DNA from 3 places in the Streptomyces sp. NBC_00224 genome. Region 1 is predicted to be linked to each of the others. Evidence: riboswitches for the same ligand, from Rfam matches in the RefSeq annotation. Region 1 holds a riboswitch; each other region holds the start of a gene.

Region 1 (4,842 bases):
TTGCGGATACCTTGCGACGCCGGCGCGTATCTGTGCGACGTAGATGGCCACCTGGCATCTGGTCGGGCCTCGGCCCCCTTCGTCCTGCTCGCCTTCCGCCCCATGATGCGCGACCGCCGGCCGACGGTGGCGAGCTGTTGCCACAAGGTGCCATTGGTTGGTGTGAGAGCTGTCCGCGGTACGGCGGTCACGGTAGGTCAACGGTCGGGCGGGCCCAGAGGAGGTGCGCCGGCCTCGCCCCGCACCCGGATCATCGCGGTGCGGAGCGAGACGGGGAACCCCGGTTCTCCGGCACTGCCTAGCCCTCGTGGCCGTGGACCTCGCGCAGGAAGTCCACCAGGACCCGGGTGAATTCCTCCGGTTGCTCCATCGTCGTGTAGTGGCCGGCGCCGTCCAGCTCCGTGGTGCGGCCGTGGGGGACGGCGTCCATCAGGGCCGCGACGGTGTCGAGCAGGCCGGGCACGTCGAGGGCGCCGTTGATGGCCAGGACCGGGATGGCGATGTCCTTGGCGCGGGAGGCCAGGTCCTCGACCGGGACGAGGTGGTCCGGCTCGTCCGGGGTGTGCTTCATCAGCGTGCGCGTCGCCATCTCGCGGACGTGCGCCACGATCGCCGGATCGATCTCGTCGAGGCTGCGCCGCGGCCCCGCGATCCACTCAAGGAAGCCGTCGAGGTAGCCCGGGAGGTCTCCGCCGGCCAGTGCGGTGTGCTGCCGCTCGGCGACGGCGGCGGACCAGGGGTCGGTCAGGTCCGGCTCGCCCAGCCCGCGGCCGCTGACCACCAGGGCGCGCACCAGCTCGGGGTGCTCGACGGCCGTGTCCACGCCGATCATCCCGCCCATCGAGACGCCCACGAGTACGACCTGACGCAGCCCCAGGTTCCGCAGCAGGTCCGCCAGGTCGTCGGCCTGTCGGAACGGCTTTGCGGCATTGGCGGAGCGGCCGTGGCCCCGGGCGTCGGGGGCGATGACCCGGTAGCCGAGGGCGGTGAGGCCCGGGATCAGGGTGTCGAACTGGGTACTGTCCGCGAAGACGCTGTGCAGGAGCACCAGCGCCTCGCCGTCACGGGGTCCCTCGTCGCGGTAGGTGAGCAGGCCGTCGGTGGACTGGAAGGTCTCGAACAGGATCTCGTTCATGACAACCAAGGTGTCATGAATGCCCGAAGATGGCAACCCGGTTGTCATGTGGCGTGAGAGAGTGATCCCGTGACCGAACCGACCTCCGTACCCCTGTCCCCCGACGAACTGCCGGGACGTCTCATGGAAGTCTTCGCACTCGTCGGCCCGCTCTACCGCCGCGTACAGCGCCGGATCGAGCTGGACGCCGCCCAGAACATCTCCGTGGGCGTGCGCGCCGTGCTGGACCTGCTGCGCGAGAACGGCCCGATGACCGTGCCGCAGATGGGCCGGGCCCAGTCGCTGAGCCGCCAGTTCGTGCAGCGGATGGTCAACGACGCCGCCGAGCGGAAGCTCGTCGAGAGCATTCCGAACCCCGCGCACCAACGCTCCTCGCTGATCCGGCTGACCGGTGAAGGCCAGGCGGTGATCACCGCCGTGACCGCTCGTGAGTACGCCCTGCTGCGCCAGGTCGGCGGCGACCTCAGCGATGCCGACATCGCCGCCTGTGTCCGGGTGCTCGGCCGGATGCTGGAGCTCTTCGACGACGTCGACGTCGTTTCGGAGTCCGGAAGCCCCTGAGCGGAGGTGCGGAGGTACGGCGCTGTCACGTGGCGGTGGTCAGCTCCGGGACCCCCCTCGGCGTGCCGTCCGCGTCGATCGCGACGAACGTCAGCTGGGCCGTGGCCACTTCTGTCGTGGGGCCGGACGCGTTCCAGCGCTCGGCCGTGACCTGGACGGCGACGTCCATCGAGGTGCGGCCCGCGCGTTCCAGTTCGGCGTGGACCGTGAGCAGGTCGCCCGCGCGGACGGGGGAGAGGAACGCCATGCGGTTCACCGAGACGGTGACGGCGGGGCCGTCCGCGTGGCGGCCGGCGGCGGCCGCGGCCGCGTCGTCGATCAGTTTCATGACGACGCCACCGTGGATGGTGCCGTACAGGTTGGTGTCGTGCTCGCTCATGATGTGGGCGAGGGTGACCCGGGAGTCGGCCGGTGCCTTGTGGGCGCGGCCGGTGGTCGTGCGAATGCCCATGGGGTTCACGGGACTCTCCTTCGCGAGTCGCGGGGGTATCCCGGCGGTTGGTGCGAGGAGCCGGATTTCGCCAAGGTCGCGAAGGGCGCGGAGGAACGGCAGCGCCGGTGGCCACGCGTGTCCGGCTGCGTGTCCGCCCGCTCCGCCGGCCCTCCCCTCGAAGGCCGCCGAGATCGCCGTACGCACGGGTGGCGTACGGGCAGTGGCAGGTCTTCGGACTCGCGGGCGCGTCCCCACACGTACGTATGACGACGTGTCAGGCACCTACTGGCCGTCGCTTCCCGGGCCCGGCGTGCGGGCCCAGTGCTGATGACGGCGGTCGTTCCCGCTCACCGCTGCGGGGCAGTCCCGGATTCCCACCGGGTTCCCTCTTGCGACGCATCCCGCCTGGCGGACGGGGCGAACCAGCTGCGGTGACAGCGTAACCAGAGACCGGCAACCGGACGGCAACCGGCTCCGGGCGCGCGACACCCGTACGCCCTCACTCCGCCCCGTACCGATGGAAGCCGCGGCCGCTCTTGCGGCCCAGCAGGCCCGCCTCGACCATGCGCTGGAGGAGGGGCGGCGGGGCGTACAGCGGCTCCTTGAACTCCGCGTACAGGGACTCCGCGATCGCCGCCACCGTGTCCAGGCCGATCAGGTCGGCGAGCCTGAGCGGGCCCATGGGGTGGGCGCAGCCCCGTTCCATGCCGGCGTCGATGTCGGCCGCCGTGGCGAACCCGGACTCGGCCATGCGGATCGCCGCGAGGACGTACGGCACCAGCAGGGCGTTCACCACGAACCCCGCCCGGTCCTGCGAGCGGACCGTGGTGCGGCCCAGGACGGACGTGGCGAACTCCTCGACCCGGGCCAGGGTTTGAGCCGAGGTGTGCAGCGACGGGACCACCTCCACCAGCGGCATGACCGGCACCGGGTTGAAGAAGTGCAGCCCCACCACCCGGTCCGCGCGCCCGGTCGCCATGCCCAGGCGCATGACCGGGACGGAGGACGTGTTGGTCGCCAGGATCGCGTCCGGGTCCTCCACGGCCTTGTCGAGCGCGGCGAAGACCTCGGCCTTCAGCGCCGGGTCCTCGGGGACGGCCTCGACGACCAGCTGCCGGTCGGCCAGGTCGTCGAGGCTGCCGCTGAACACGAGCCGGGCCAGGGCGTCGTCCCGCTCGGCGCGCGTCGCCTTGCCCCGCTCGACGGCGCGGTCCAGGGAACGGACCAGCCGCTCGCGCGCCGCCCGGGCCGCGGTGGCGTCGGCCTCGCAGACGACCGTGTCGAGTCCGGCCCGGGCACACACCTCCGCGATCCCCGACCCCATCTGGCCGCCCCCGACGACCCCCACGCGCTGGATTGTGCTCATGATCCCTCCGTACGTTGTTGGTGGGCCCTCGCGGGCGAATGCGCGGACGCGTCAGTGGAACTGCGCCTCCTCAGTCGAGCCGCGCAGCGCGAGCGTCTCGGCGGCCGGGTTGACCGCCGTCGAGACGACGTCGAAGTAGCCGGTGCCGACCTCCCGCTGGTGCTTGACGGCGGTGAACCCGTCGTGCTGGGCGGCGAACTCCCGCTCCTGAAGGTCGACATAGGCCGTCATGCCGGACTCCGCGTAGCCGCGCGCCAGGTCGAACATGGCGTGGTTGAGGGAGTGGAATCCCGCCAGGGTGATGAACTGGAAGCGGTAGCCCATTGCCCCCAGCTCCCGCTGGAACTTGGCGATCCGGTCGTCGTCCAGCGCCGCCCGCCAGTTGAACGACGGCGAGCAGTTGTACGCGAGCATCTGGTCGGGGTAGCGGTCGTGGATCGCCTCGGCGAACGTACGGGCCTGTGCCAGATCGGGTGTGCCCGTCTCCATCCACAGCAGGTCCGCGTACGGGGCGTAGGCCAGGCCGCGCGCGATCACCGGGCCCATGCCGGGCTCGACGCGGTAGAAGCCCTCGGCGGTGCGCTCGCCCGTGGCGAACCGGGCGTCGCGCTCGTCGACGTCGCTGGTCAGCAGGTTGGCGGCGAGCGCGTCCGTGCGGGCCACGATCAGAGTGGGGACATCGGCGATGTCGGCGGCGAGCCGGGCGGCGTTGAGGGTGCGGACGTGCTGGGCGGTGGGGACGAGGACCTTGCCGCCGAGGTGGCCGCACTTCTTCTCGGACGCCAGCTGGTCCTCGTAGTGGATGCCCGCCGCGCCCGCCGCGATCATGGCCTTGGTCAGCTCGAACGCGTTGAGCGGCCCACCGAACCCCGCCTCCGCGTCCGCGACGATCGGCGCGAGCCAGTCCGTGGTGTCGCCCGCGCCCTCGGCGGCGGCGATCTGGTCGGCCCGCAGCAGCGCGTTGTTGATGCGGCGCACCACGGTGGGCACGGAGTTCACCGGGTAGAGGCTCTGATCGGGGTAGGTGTGACCGGCCTGGTTGGCGTCGGCGGCGACCTGCCAGCCGGAGAGGTAGATCGCCTGGAGCCCGGCCTTCACCTGCTGGACGGCCTGGCCGCCGGTCAGCGCACCGAGCGCGTGGATGTAGTCCCGCTCGTGCAGCTGCCGCCACAGCCGCTCGGCACCGCGCCGGGCGAGGGTGTGCTCCTCGCGGACGCTGCCCGACAGCCGTACGACGTCCTTGGCGCTGTAGGTGCGCTCGACCCCTTTCCAGCGGGGCTCCGATGCCCAGCGCCGCGCGAGCCGCTCGGCCGCTGCCGTGACGTCCTGTGTCATGTCCATCTCCTG
Region 2 (4,842 bases), 4.3 Mb from region 1:
CTCCACGACGACATCGGAGGCGGGTTCGCGTTCCCGCCCGCCCGCGCCGCGATGAGCCACACGACGACATACCTCGTGCTGGGCGACAGCGCGAAAGCCGAGGCATCGGCACTCCACGCGTTGGCCCTGCTGGACTCCGGACCAGTCGGGGATCGACCGGTCCACATGCGGGTAGTGGTGGACCTAGCGCGGGCGCGCCTGCAACGAGGTGAGCTAGAGGGCGCAGAAGAGGCGCTTGCGCAGGTATTCGCAACTCCGGTCGCTTGGCGGACCATTGGCCTCGTCGATCGGGTCTCGCATCTGCGGGCGGGCCTGACGCGGCCCGAGCTGGAGGGTGCGCCTGTCGCGCGGCTGCTGGGCGAGCGTATCGAGGACTTCATCACGGCGACGGCTGCCCGGTCGCTACCGGGCAGCCGCATCGCGATAGAGAGCTAGTCCAGCTCGGCGAGGATCGCGGCTTCCTTCACAGGGTCGATCCCGTGGTCGGCCCAACGCGGATGAGCCACCGGACCGTCTCCGTCACACAGCCATGCCCAGGTGTCGGCCACGGTGTCGGTGAGCGGACGGCACACCAGTCCTGCTGCCTGTGCCCGGGTCGTGTCGACAGCCCATGTGCCGGCGGCGGTGCGCCACAAGGGGAGCTCAGTCCATTCGCGGACGCCGTGGGACGTGAGCACTTCATCGGCCGCCCATACGAGGTGTCCACGCCTGCCGGTCACCGTCACGCATGTAGTCAGGAGATCGTTCATGGTGGCTCGACCTTGCGGCGCGGCCAAGTTGTACGCGCCGCTGATCGTGTCCATGAGAGCGAAGTCCGCGACGTCGCGTACGTCGATCGGCTGGATCGTCTTGTCCGGCCGCCCGGGGGCGAGGATGCTCTCGCCACGCTCCGCCCGGCGCAACCACCAGGGCAGACGACCGACGTACTCGCCAGGTCCAAGGATGACGCTCGGCCGGAGGATCGTGGCGCGGCTGCCGAAGACGCTGGACACGGCTGCCTCGGCTCCGGCCTTCTGCTTCCCGTAATGCAGAGTGACGCCCTCGGCCACCCCGAAATCGCGGTCGGCGTTCGGGAGTGCTGGATAGAGGGGGCTGGCCTCGGACAGTGGCTCGTTGGGCCATCCCTTGTAGGCGTTGACCGTGGATACGTATACGTACCGGTCGACGACCGACGCGAGAGCCTTGCTGCTGTCGAGGACCTGCCGGGGCGCCATCTCGGACGCTGATGTGTCGATCACCACATCCCACGGGCCGAGTCTTGCGAGGCGTTGGAGATCGTCGGTGTTGGTGCGGTCGCCATGGACCGATTCGACGTTCGGAAGGTCGGGGCCTGAGCGCCCGCGGTTGAAGATGGTGATCTCCCGACCGCGAAGCAGCGCAGCCTCGACAATTGCGCGTCCCAGGAACCAGGTGCCGCCGAGCAGGAGAGTGCGTCGCATGTTCTTGATCCTGCCCGTCAACACTGGCAGGACGAAAGACCCCCTGCCCGGCCCGAAGGCCAGACGGGGGGCGTCTTCATACGTACTGCCTGCGGTACGGGTCCAGGGCCAGCGACGGCAGACCCCTCCGAGCCGGTGGCGGAGTCGATGGCGAGGCCGCGTCCCTGCGGCACACCAGCGCATCCGGATCCGACGGCGGGGGACCTTCGTCGTTACTGCACCCCCTCCGCCGGCCGCCCGCACCGCAGGTTCCAGCGGCCCGCGCGGCCCGAGAGTTCGGTCAGGGACAGGGGGGCCACGTCCAGGCGCCAGAAGGAGGCGGGCGGCAGGGCCAGGGCGTGGGTCACGGACGCGCGGACCACCGCCGGGGAGGCGACCGCGAGGATCCGGCCGCCCGCCGCGGGCAGCGTGTCCAGCCACGCGCCCACGCGCGCGACGAGCGCGAGCAGGCTCTCCCCGCCGTGCGGCGCCGCCCCGGGATCGGTGAGCCAGGCCCGTACCCCCGTGGGATCCGTGGCGCTCAGCTCGTCGAGGCGCCGCCCCCGCCAGCGGCCCAGATCCCAGTCGGCCAGGGCCGGTTCGTCGCCCGTGGGCAGGCCGTCCGCCAACTCGTAGCGGGAGGCGGGCGGTTTCAGCCGACGGGCCGGCACCGGAAGCGCCGCCGCCGCGTCCTTGACCCTGCGGACCGCGCCCTCGTCCGGGGCGGCCGCGTCGTCGCCGACTCTCGCCTCGCGCGCGTAGCGGTCGGCCGGGGGTGAGATCAACATCACGCGTACGGTCATGGGTCAAGCAGAGCACGGCCGTTCGCGCACTTCGCGCGGGGGCTGTGCCCCCGCGCGCCGTAGCGGCGCGGTCCCTCACGCGGTACGGTCTCGTCGACATAAAGACGGTGTGAAGGAAGCCCGGTGAGAATCCGGCACGGTCGCGCCACTGTGAACCCGGCGAGCGCCCTCAACAGGGAGCGAAGACGGGGAAGTCAGACCCACCACCGTCGACAAAGGCACCAATGACCGGGACGCGTGTTCCCCAGGAGGTTCTGCCGTGGCACTCTCCGCCGCCCCTGCGCCCAGCGCAGCAGCAACGCCGGCCATCACCCCCATATCGCTCAAGGCGATCGCCCCCTGGGCGCTCTTCTTCGGCATCCTCATGCTCGTCCTCCTGTACTTCGTCGGCGCCGAGCAGGGCGCCACGAGCCTCCTCTCCGGTGAGAACGTCCACGAGTGGGTCCACGACGGACGCCACCTGCTCGGCTTCCCCTGCCACTGAGACCAGGGGAACCAACTCGTGAACTCCCTGCACGTCAGGGCCCTGCTGGTGCGCGGCATGCTCGCCGGTCTCGCAGCGGGCCTGCTGGCGCTCATCGTGGCGTACGTCCTGGGCGAGCCCCGGGTGGACGCGGCCATCGACTTCGAGGACGCGCACGCGCACGAGCACGGCGAAGAGGTGTTCAGCCGCACCCTGCAGTCCACCGGCGGCCTCGCCACCGGTGTGCTCGTGTTCGGAGTGGCCCTCGGCGGTATCGCCGCGCTCGCGTTCTGTGTCGCGCTCGGCCGGATCGGCCGGTTCGGGCCGCGCGCCACGGCGGCGTTCGTCTCGCTCGGCGCGCTTGCGACCGTCTATGTCGTCCCGTTCCTGAAGTACCCGGCGAACCCGCCGTCCATCGGTGACCCCGACACGATCGGCAAACGCACCGCCCTGTACTTCCTGATGATCGCGCTGAGCGTGCTGCTCGCCGTCTCCGCCGTGATCCTCGGCAAGCGGCTCGCGCCCCGCCTCGGCAACTGGAACGCGACCGTCGCCGCCTCGGCCGCCTTCCTGGTCGCCATCGGGCTCGCGTACGCGTTCCTGCCCGCCGTCAACGAGGTCCCGAAGGACTTCCCGGCGATGCTGCTCTGGAAGTTCCGGCTCGCGGCCCTCGCCATCCAGCTCACCCTGTGGGCCGGTTTCGGGCTGGTCTTCGGCCACCTCGCCGAACGGCTCCTGGCGCCCAAGGCCGCCACGGCCGAGCCCCGCGGCACGGGCACGGCCGTCGACAGCACGACTGCGGCCGCCCACTGACCGGGCGCGCCGCACGCACGAGGGCCCCGGACCGACGTCGGTGACGATGTCGGTCGGGGCCCTCGCGCGCGTAGGTCGTGCTCGGTGCGCTGTTCGGTGGCGCTCGATCGGTCAAGGGCGACGCAGGGAGAACAGACGGCTGTTCCGCTCCCTGCGGTAGCGCCGCTCCCACCGGTCCATACGTTCCCGGCGGGCGCGGTAGGCCCGGTAGTCGGTGTCCGTGCCACGGCTGGATCCGCCGCCTCCGGACGAGCTGCCGGACGAACCCCCGGACGGTGCCGTGGAGCGGCCACGGCGCGGGACGCTGAAGAGTACGGCCACCACGGCGACGCAGAACACTATGCCGCCGAGGCTGAAGCCGAAGCCGTACAGGACCAGCGCCAGGACGAGCAGTAACAGGATCATGGCGTGTTCCTCTAGGGACGGTTCGGGGGCTCCCCTGGCCCCCGGCCCTCCAAGTTACTCCGGTACAGCGGGAGTTGGCCTCCGAGTTACGTACCGGCCAACGACTCGCGGGCCCCTACTGTCCGCGCAGCCGCTCCATCTCCCGGCGGTCCCGCTTGGTCGGCCGGCCCATGCCTCGGTCGCGCACACCGGCGGCCAGCACGTCCGAACGGGCGGGCGGCGGCGGGCTCTTGTCGACGTAGGTCTCGGCCGCGACCGCCGCGCCCACCCGCTTGCGGATGACCTTCGCGACGATGACGATCCGCTCCCGCCCCTCCAGGCGCACCCGCACCTCGTCACCCACCTTCACGGTGTGCGCGGGCTTGACGCGCTCGCCGTTGAGCTGGACATGGCCGGCCCGGCACGCCGTCGCCGCCATGGAACGCGTCTTGGTGAGCCGGACGGACCAGATCCAGCTGTCGATCCGTACGGGCTCCGAGGGCCCCGCCGGTGCCGCCGGTGCCGTCGGCCCCTTGGGCTCCTGTGTCTTCGCCTCGTCTGCTGCCGCCATGCCTCCGACTCTACCGAGGCCGTTGTCAGTGGTACCCGTCACACTTGAGGCATGTGCAGAAGCATCAAGACGCTCAGGCCGCCGGTCCTCCCCGAGGAGGCCACCGACGAGGAGATCCGCGCGGCGGCTCTCCAGTACGTGCGCAAGGTGTCCGGCTTCCGGGCGCCCGCCGCGCACAACCAGGAGGCCTTCGACCGGGCGGTGGACGAGATAGCGCGGGCCACGGCCGAGCTGCTCGAAGGCCTGGAGATACGGGGAGTGCCGGTCAGGACACCGGCGTCGGCGTAGCCCTGCGGTGCGTCAGGCCGCCGGGCCGGCCACCGCGGCCTGGGCCGGGCGGCGCATGACGTAGGCGGCGAGGGAGCCCGCCGCGAACAGGGCGAGGACGGA
Region 3 (4,842 bases), 830 kb from region 1:
ATCTCCACCCCGTCGCCCTCGGCGATGCCGAGGCGTTCGGCGTCCTGCGGGTGCACCTCCACGAACGGCGCCGGGTTGAGCTTGTTGAGCTTGGCCACCTTCCCCGTCTTGGTGAGCGTGTGCCACTGGTGCTGCAGCCGCCCGGTGTTGAGTACGAACGGGAAGTCGTCGTCGGGCATCTCGGCGGCCGGGAGGTGCGGGCGTGCGTGGAATACGGCCCGTCCGCTCGCCGTCGGGAACACCGGACCGCCGCCGTCCTCGGCCACGTACCGGATCGGGTTGCGGTCGGGCCCCTCGGCGGTAGGGGCAGGCCACTGCACCGGCGTGGCGCGCAGCCGCTCGTAGGTGACCCCGCGCAGGTCGTAGCCGGTCTTCGGGTTCCAGGCGCGCTTGATCTCCTCGAAGACCTCTTCGGGACCGGCGTAGGTGAACGCCTCCTCGTACCCCATCGCGCACGCCACGCGCGCGATGATCTGCCAGTCGGGCAGCGCCTCGCCGGGCGCGTCGACGGCCTGCCGGGCGAGGGTGAGGTTGCGCTCGCTGTTGACGAGGACGCCCTCGGCCTCCGTCCACAGGGCGCCGGGCAGCACCACGTCCGCGTACGCGGTGGTCTCGGTCTCGGCGAACACGTCCTGGACGACGACGAACTCGGCCGCCCGCAGGCCCTCGGCGACGGTGCGGCGGTTGGCGACCGAGGCGACCGGGTTGGTGCAGATCACCCAGCACGCTTTGATGTCGCCGTCGGCCATCCGCCGGAACATCTCGACGGTGCCGAGCCCAGCCCCGTCGGTGCGCAGCGTGCCGGGCCGCAGCCCCCACAGCTCCTCGGTGAAGGCCCGCTCCTCGTCGACGAGCACCGAGCGCTGGCCGGGCAGCCCGGGGCCCATGTAGCCCATCTCGCGGCCGCCCATGGCGTTCGGCTGGCCGGTGAGGGAGAACGGGCCGCTGCCGGGGCGGCATATCGCGCCGGTCGCCAGATGCAGGTTGACCAGGGCGTTGGTGTTCCAGGTGCCGTGCGTGGACTGGTTGAGCCCCATGGTCCAGCAGCTCATCCACTCCCCGGCCGTGCCGATCCACCGCGCCGCCGTGCGGATGTCCTCCTCGGGAATCCCGGTGATCTCGGCGACGGAGGCGGGCGGGTAGTCGGCCAGGAACTCCCCCATCGCCTCCCAGCCCTCGGTGTGCTCGGCGATGAAGGCGGGGTCCGTGTGCCCGTTCTCCTGGAGCAGGTGCAGCAGCCCGTTGAGCAGCGCGAGATCCGCGCCCGGCTTGATCTGTAGGAAGAGGTCGGCCTTGGCGGCGGTCGCGGTGCGGCGCGGGTCGACGACGATCAGCTTCGCCCCGGCCTTGACGCGCTCCATCATCCTCAGAAAGAGGATGGGATGGCAGTCGGCCATGTTGGAGCCGATGACCAGGAAGACGTCCGCCTTCTCGAAGTCCTGGTACGAGCCGGGCGGCCCGTCCGCGCCGAGCGACAACTTGTAGCCGCTGCCCGCACTGGCCATGCACAGCCGGGAGTTGGACTCGATCTGGTTGGTGCCGATGAACCCCTTGGTCAGCTTGTTGGCCAGATACTGCGCCTCCAGGCTCATCTGGCCGGACACATACAGCGCGACGGCGTCCGGCCCGTGCTCGTCGACGATCGCCCGCAGCCTGCCCGCCGTCTCGGCGATCATCGCGTCGACCCCGGCGGGCACCGGCTCGGCCCCCCGCTCACCCCGTACCAGCGCGGTGGCCAGGCGTCCGGGAGCGGCCAGCATGTCGGCCGTCGTCGCCCCCTTGGTGCACAGCCGTCCGGAGTTCGCGGGGTGCGCCTTGTCGCCGGAGGCCTTGAGTACCGTGCGCCGGCCGTCCGGCCCCACGGTGATGTCGAGGACCATCCCGCAGCCCACACCGCAGTACGAGCAGACCGTGCGCACCTTTTCGGTGGCGGCCCGCGTGCCCTGTGCGGTCAACGGGTGTCCCCTCTCGTCTCGGCCGGGATACCTTGGGCTCCGACCGTACGAAATGCCCGTTACTTCGATGTCACGTGCGGCGATCACGAGTGGTTACGTCGGCCACACTAATCGCCCCGCGATGCTGTGAGCACCTGTGTGCGACTGCGGCACGCCTCCGATGTCGGACATCACGAGGTGTGCGGGCCCGATGTGAGGGGGCCTGTCGACCCCCGACTCTGTAGGGTGGCGCTCGCAGCTGGTTCGCCCCGTCCGCCAGGCGGGAGGCGTCGTAAGAGGGAACCCGGTGGGAATCCGGGACTGCCCCGCAGCGGTGAGCGGGAACGACCGCCGTCATACGCACTGGGCCCGGCCGGGTCTGGGAAGCGACGGCCACTAGGTGTCCGCCGGGAAACCGGCAGGCGTGCCCGCGAGTCCGAAGACCTGCCCGTTGCCCGTGCGCGACCGACCGCGTGCGGAGACCTTGGTGACCTCGTGGGCGGGTCGGCGAGACAAGAGGTGGTTCGAGCGCGGGCACCGCTCCGCGCGGGCCGCCCTGTCCGTCTCCCTTCGCACCCACGACCCGTACCAGGGTTGTTTTCGGGACATTCTCGCGAAGGAGAGTTTCGTGACCAGCAAGTCCGCAGCCGCGGCAGCACGAGCCACTGTGTACGGCTACCCCCGCCAGGGCCCCGACCGGGAACTCAAGAAGGCCGTCGAGGGCTACTGGAAGGGCCGCGTCAGTGCCGACGCCCTCCGTGACACCGCCCGCGACCTGCGCCGCGCCAACTGGCGCCGGCTCGCCGACGCGGGCGTCGACGAAGTCCCCACCGGCGACTTCTCGTACTACGACCACGTCCTCGACACCAGCGTGATGGTGGGTGCGATCCCCGACCGGCACCGCACCGCCGTCGAGAGCGACACGCTGGACGGCTACTTTGCCATGGCCCGCGGCACCCAGGACGTGGCGCCGCTGGAGATGACCAAGTGGTTCGACACCAACTACCACTACCTGGTCCCCGAGCTCGGCCCGGACACCGTCTTCACCGCCGACTCCGGCAAGCAGGTCGCCGAGCTCGCCGAGGCGCTGGCGCTCGGCCTCACGGCCCGGCCCGTCCTGGTCGGCCCGGTCACCTACCTCCTCCTGGCCAAGCCCGCGCCCGGCGTCGACGCCGCCTTCGAGCCACTGGCCCTGCTGGAGCGGCTGCTGCCCGTGTACGCCGAGGTGCTCGCCGATCTGCGGGCGGCCGGCGCACAGTGGGTGCAGCTCGACGAGCCCGCCCTCGTCCAGGACCGCACCCCCGCCGAACTGGACGCCGCCGCCCTCGCCCACCGGGCGCTCGGCAGCCTCACCGACCGCCCCAAGCTGCTGGTCGCCTCCTACTTCGACCAGCTCGGCAAGGCCCTGCCCGTTCTCGCCAAGGCGCCCGTGGACGGCCTCGCCCTGGACTTCACAGGACCGGCCGCCGCCAACCTCGACGCCCTCGCGGCCGTCGGCGGACTGCCTGACAAGCGGCTGGTCGCGGGCGTCGTCGACGGCCGCAACATCTGGATCAACGACTACGAGAAGTCCCTCGCCACCCTCGGCACGCTCCTCGGCCTCGCGGGCACTGTCGACGTGGCACCGTCCTGCTCGCTGCTGCACGTCCCGCTCGACGCGACGGCCGAACGCGACATCGACCCGCAGATCGCCCGCTGGCTCGCCTTCGCCCACCAGAAGACCGCCGAGACGGTGACGCTGGCCCGCGGCCTCGCCGGCGGCACCGGCGCCATCGCCGCCGAACTCGCCGCCAACCGCGCCGACCTGGCCTCGCGCGCCGGATCCGCGCTCACCCACGACCCGGCGGTACGCGCGCGTACGTCGACGGTCACCGAGGCGGACGGCCGCCGCTCCCAGCCGTACGGCGAACGCGCCCCGGCCCAGCGCGCCCGGCTGCGACTGCCGCTGCTGCCCACGACCACCATCGGCTCGTTCCCGCAGACCACCGAGGTGCGCACCGCCCGTGCCGACCTGCGCGCCGGACGCGTCGACACCGCAGGGTACGAGGAGCGCATCAAGGCCGAGATCCGCGAGGTCGTCGCCTTCCAGGAGAAGGCGGGCATCGACGTCCTGGTCCACGGCGAGGCCGAACGCAACGACATGGTGCAGTACTTCGCCGAGCAGCTGACCGGCTACCTCGCCACCCGGCACGGCTGGGTCCAGTCGTACGGCACGCGCTATGTCCGCCCGCCGGTCCTGGCCGGCGACATCTCCCGGCCGCGGCCGATGACGGTGCGCTGGACGACGTACGCCCAGTCGCTCACCGACCGCCCCGTCAAGGGCATGCTCACCGGGCCGGTCACCATGCTGGCCTGGTCGTTCGTCCGCGACGACCAGCCGCTCGCCGAGACCGCACGCCAGGTGGCGCTCGCCCTGCGCGACGAGGTCGAGGACCTGGAGGCGGCCGGGACCTCGGTCATCCAGGTCGACGAGCCGGCCCTGCGCGAGACGCTGCCACTGCGCGCCGCGGACCGCGCCGCCTATCTGGACTGGGCCACGGAATCGTTCCGCCTGACCACCGGCGGCGTACGTCCCGACACCCAGATCCACACCCACATGTGCTACGCCGAGTTCGGCGACATCCTCCAGGCCATCGACGACCTCGACGCCGACGTCATCAGCCTGGAGGCGGCCCGCTCACACATGCAGGTGGCCGACGAGCTCGCCGCCGCGGGCTATCCGCGCGAGGTGGGACCCGGTGTCTACGACATCCACTCGCCGCGCGTACCGAGCGCCGAGGAGGCGGCCGCACTGCTGCGCAAGGGGCTCGCGGCCATCGCGCCGGAACGGCTCTGGGTCAACCCGGACTGCGGATTGAAGACCCGCGGCTGGACCGAGACGAAGCAGTCCCTGGAGAACCTGGTCGAG

The links. Region 1 has a riboswitch for cobalamin ahead of OG965_RS33985 (acyl-CoA thioesterase). Riboswitches for the same ligand answer to the same signal wherever they lie in the genome.
Region 2: linked by a shared signal. The riboswitch ahead of OG965_RS14775 (CbtB domain-containing protein) and the one ahead of OG965_RS33985 (acyl-CoA thioesterase) in region 1 are both predicted to bind cobalamin.
Region 3: linked by a shared signal. The riboswitch ahead of metE (5-methyltetrahydropteroyltriglutamate--homocysteine S-methyltransferase) and the one ahead of OG965_RS33985 (acyl-CoA thioesterase) in region 1 are both predicted to bind cobalamin.

What each region holds. Positions count from the first base shown of each region.
Region 1 covers NZ_CP108106.1:7,607,433-7,612,274, forward strand. The annotation lists gene OG965_RS33975 (alpha/beta fold hydrolase) at 299-1,135, opposite strand; gene OG965_RS33980 (MarR family winged helix-turn-helix transcriptional regulator) at 1,259-1,696, shown strand; partial or broken gene OG965_RS33985 (acyl-CoA thioesterase) at 1,725-2,147, opposite strand; cobalamin riboswitch at 2,334-2,571, opposite strand; gene OG965_RS33990 (3-hydroxybutyryl-CoA dehydrogenase) at 2,629-3,495, opposite strand; gene aceA (isocitrate lyase) at 3,547-4,830, opposite strand.
Region 2 covers NZ_CP108106.1:3,291,182-3,296,023, reverse strand. The annotation lists gene OG965_RS14790 (hypothetical protein) at 1-435, shown strand, start outside; gene OG965_RS14785 (NAD-dependent epimerase/dehydratase family protein) at 432-1,439, opposite strand; gene OG965_RS14780 (histidine phosphatase family protein) at 1,652-2,221, opposite strand; cobalamin riboswitch at 2,290-2,447, shown strand; gene OG965_RS14775 (CbtB domain-containing protein) at 2,481-2,705, shown strand; gene OG965_RS14770 (CbtA family protein) at 2,724-3,497, shown strand; gene OG965_RS14765 (hypothetical protein) at 3,609-3,902, opposite strand; gene OG965_RS14760 (RNA-binding S4 domain-containing protein) at 4,018-4,452, opposite strand; gene OG965_RS14755 (DUF2277 domain-containing protein) at 4,504-4,740, shown strand; gene OG965_RS14750 (DedA family protein) at 4,753-4,842, opposite strand, start outside.
Region 3 covers NZ_CP108106.1:6,781,104-6,785,945, forward strand. The annotation lists gene OG965_RS30310 (molybdopterin-dependent oxidoreductase) at 1-1,955, opposite strand, end outside; cobalamin riboswitch at 2,228-2,380, shown strand; gene metE (5-methyltetrahydropteroyltriglutamate--homocysteine S-methyltransferase) at 2,563-4,842, shown strand, end outside.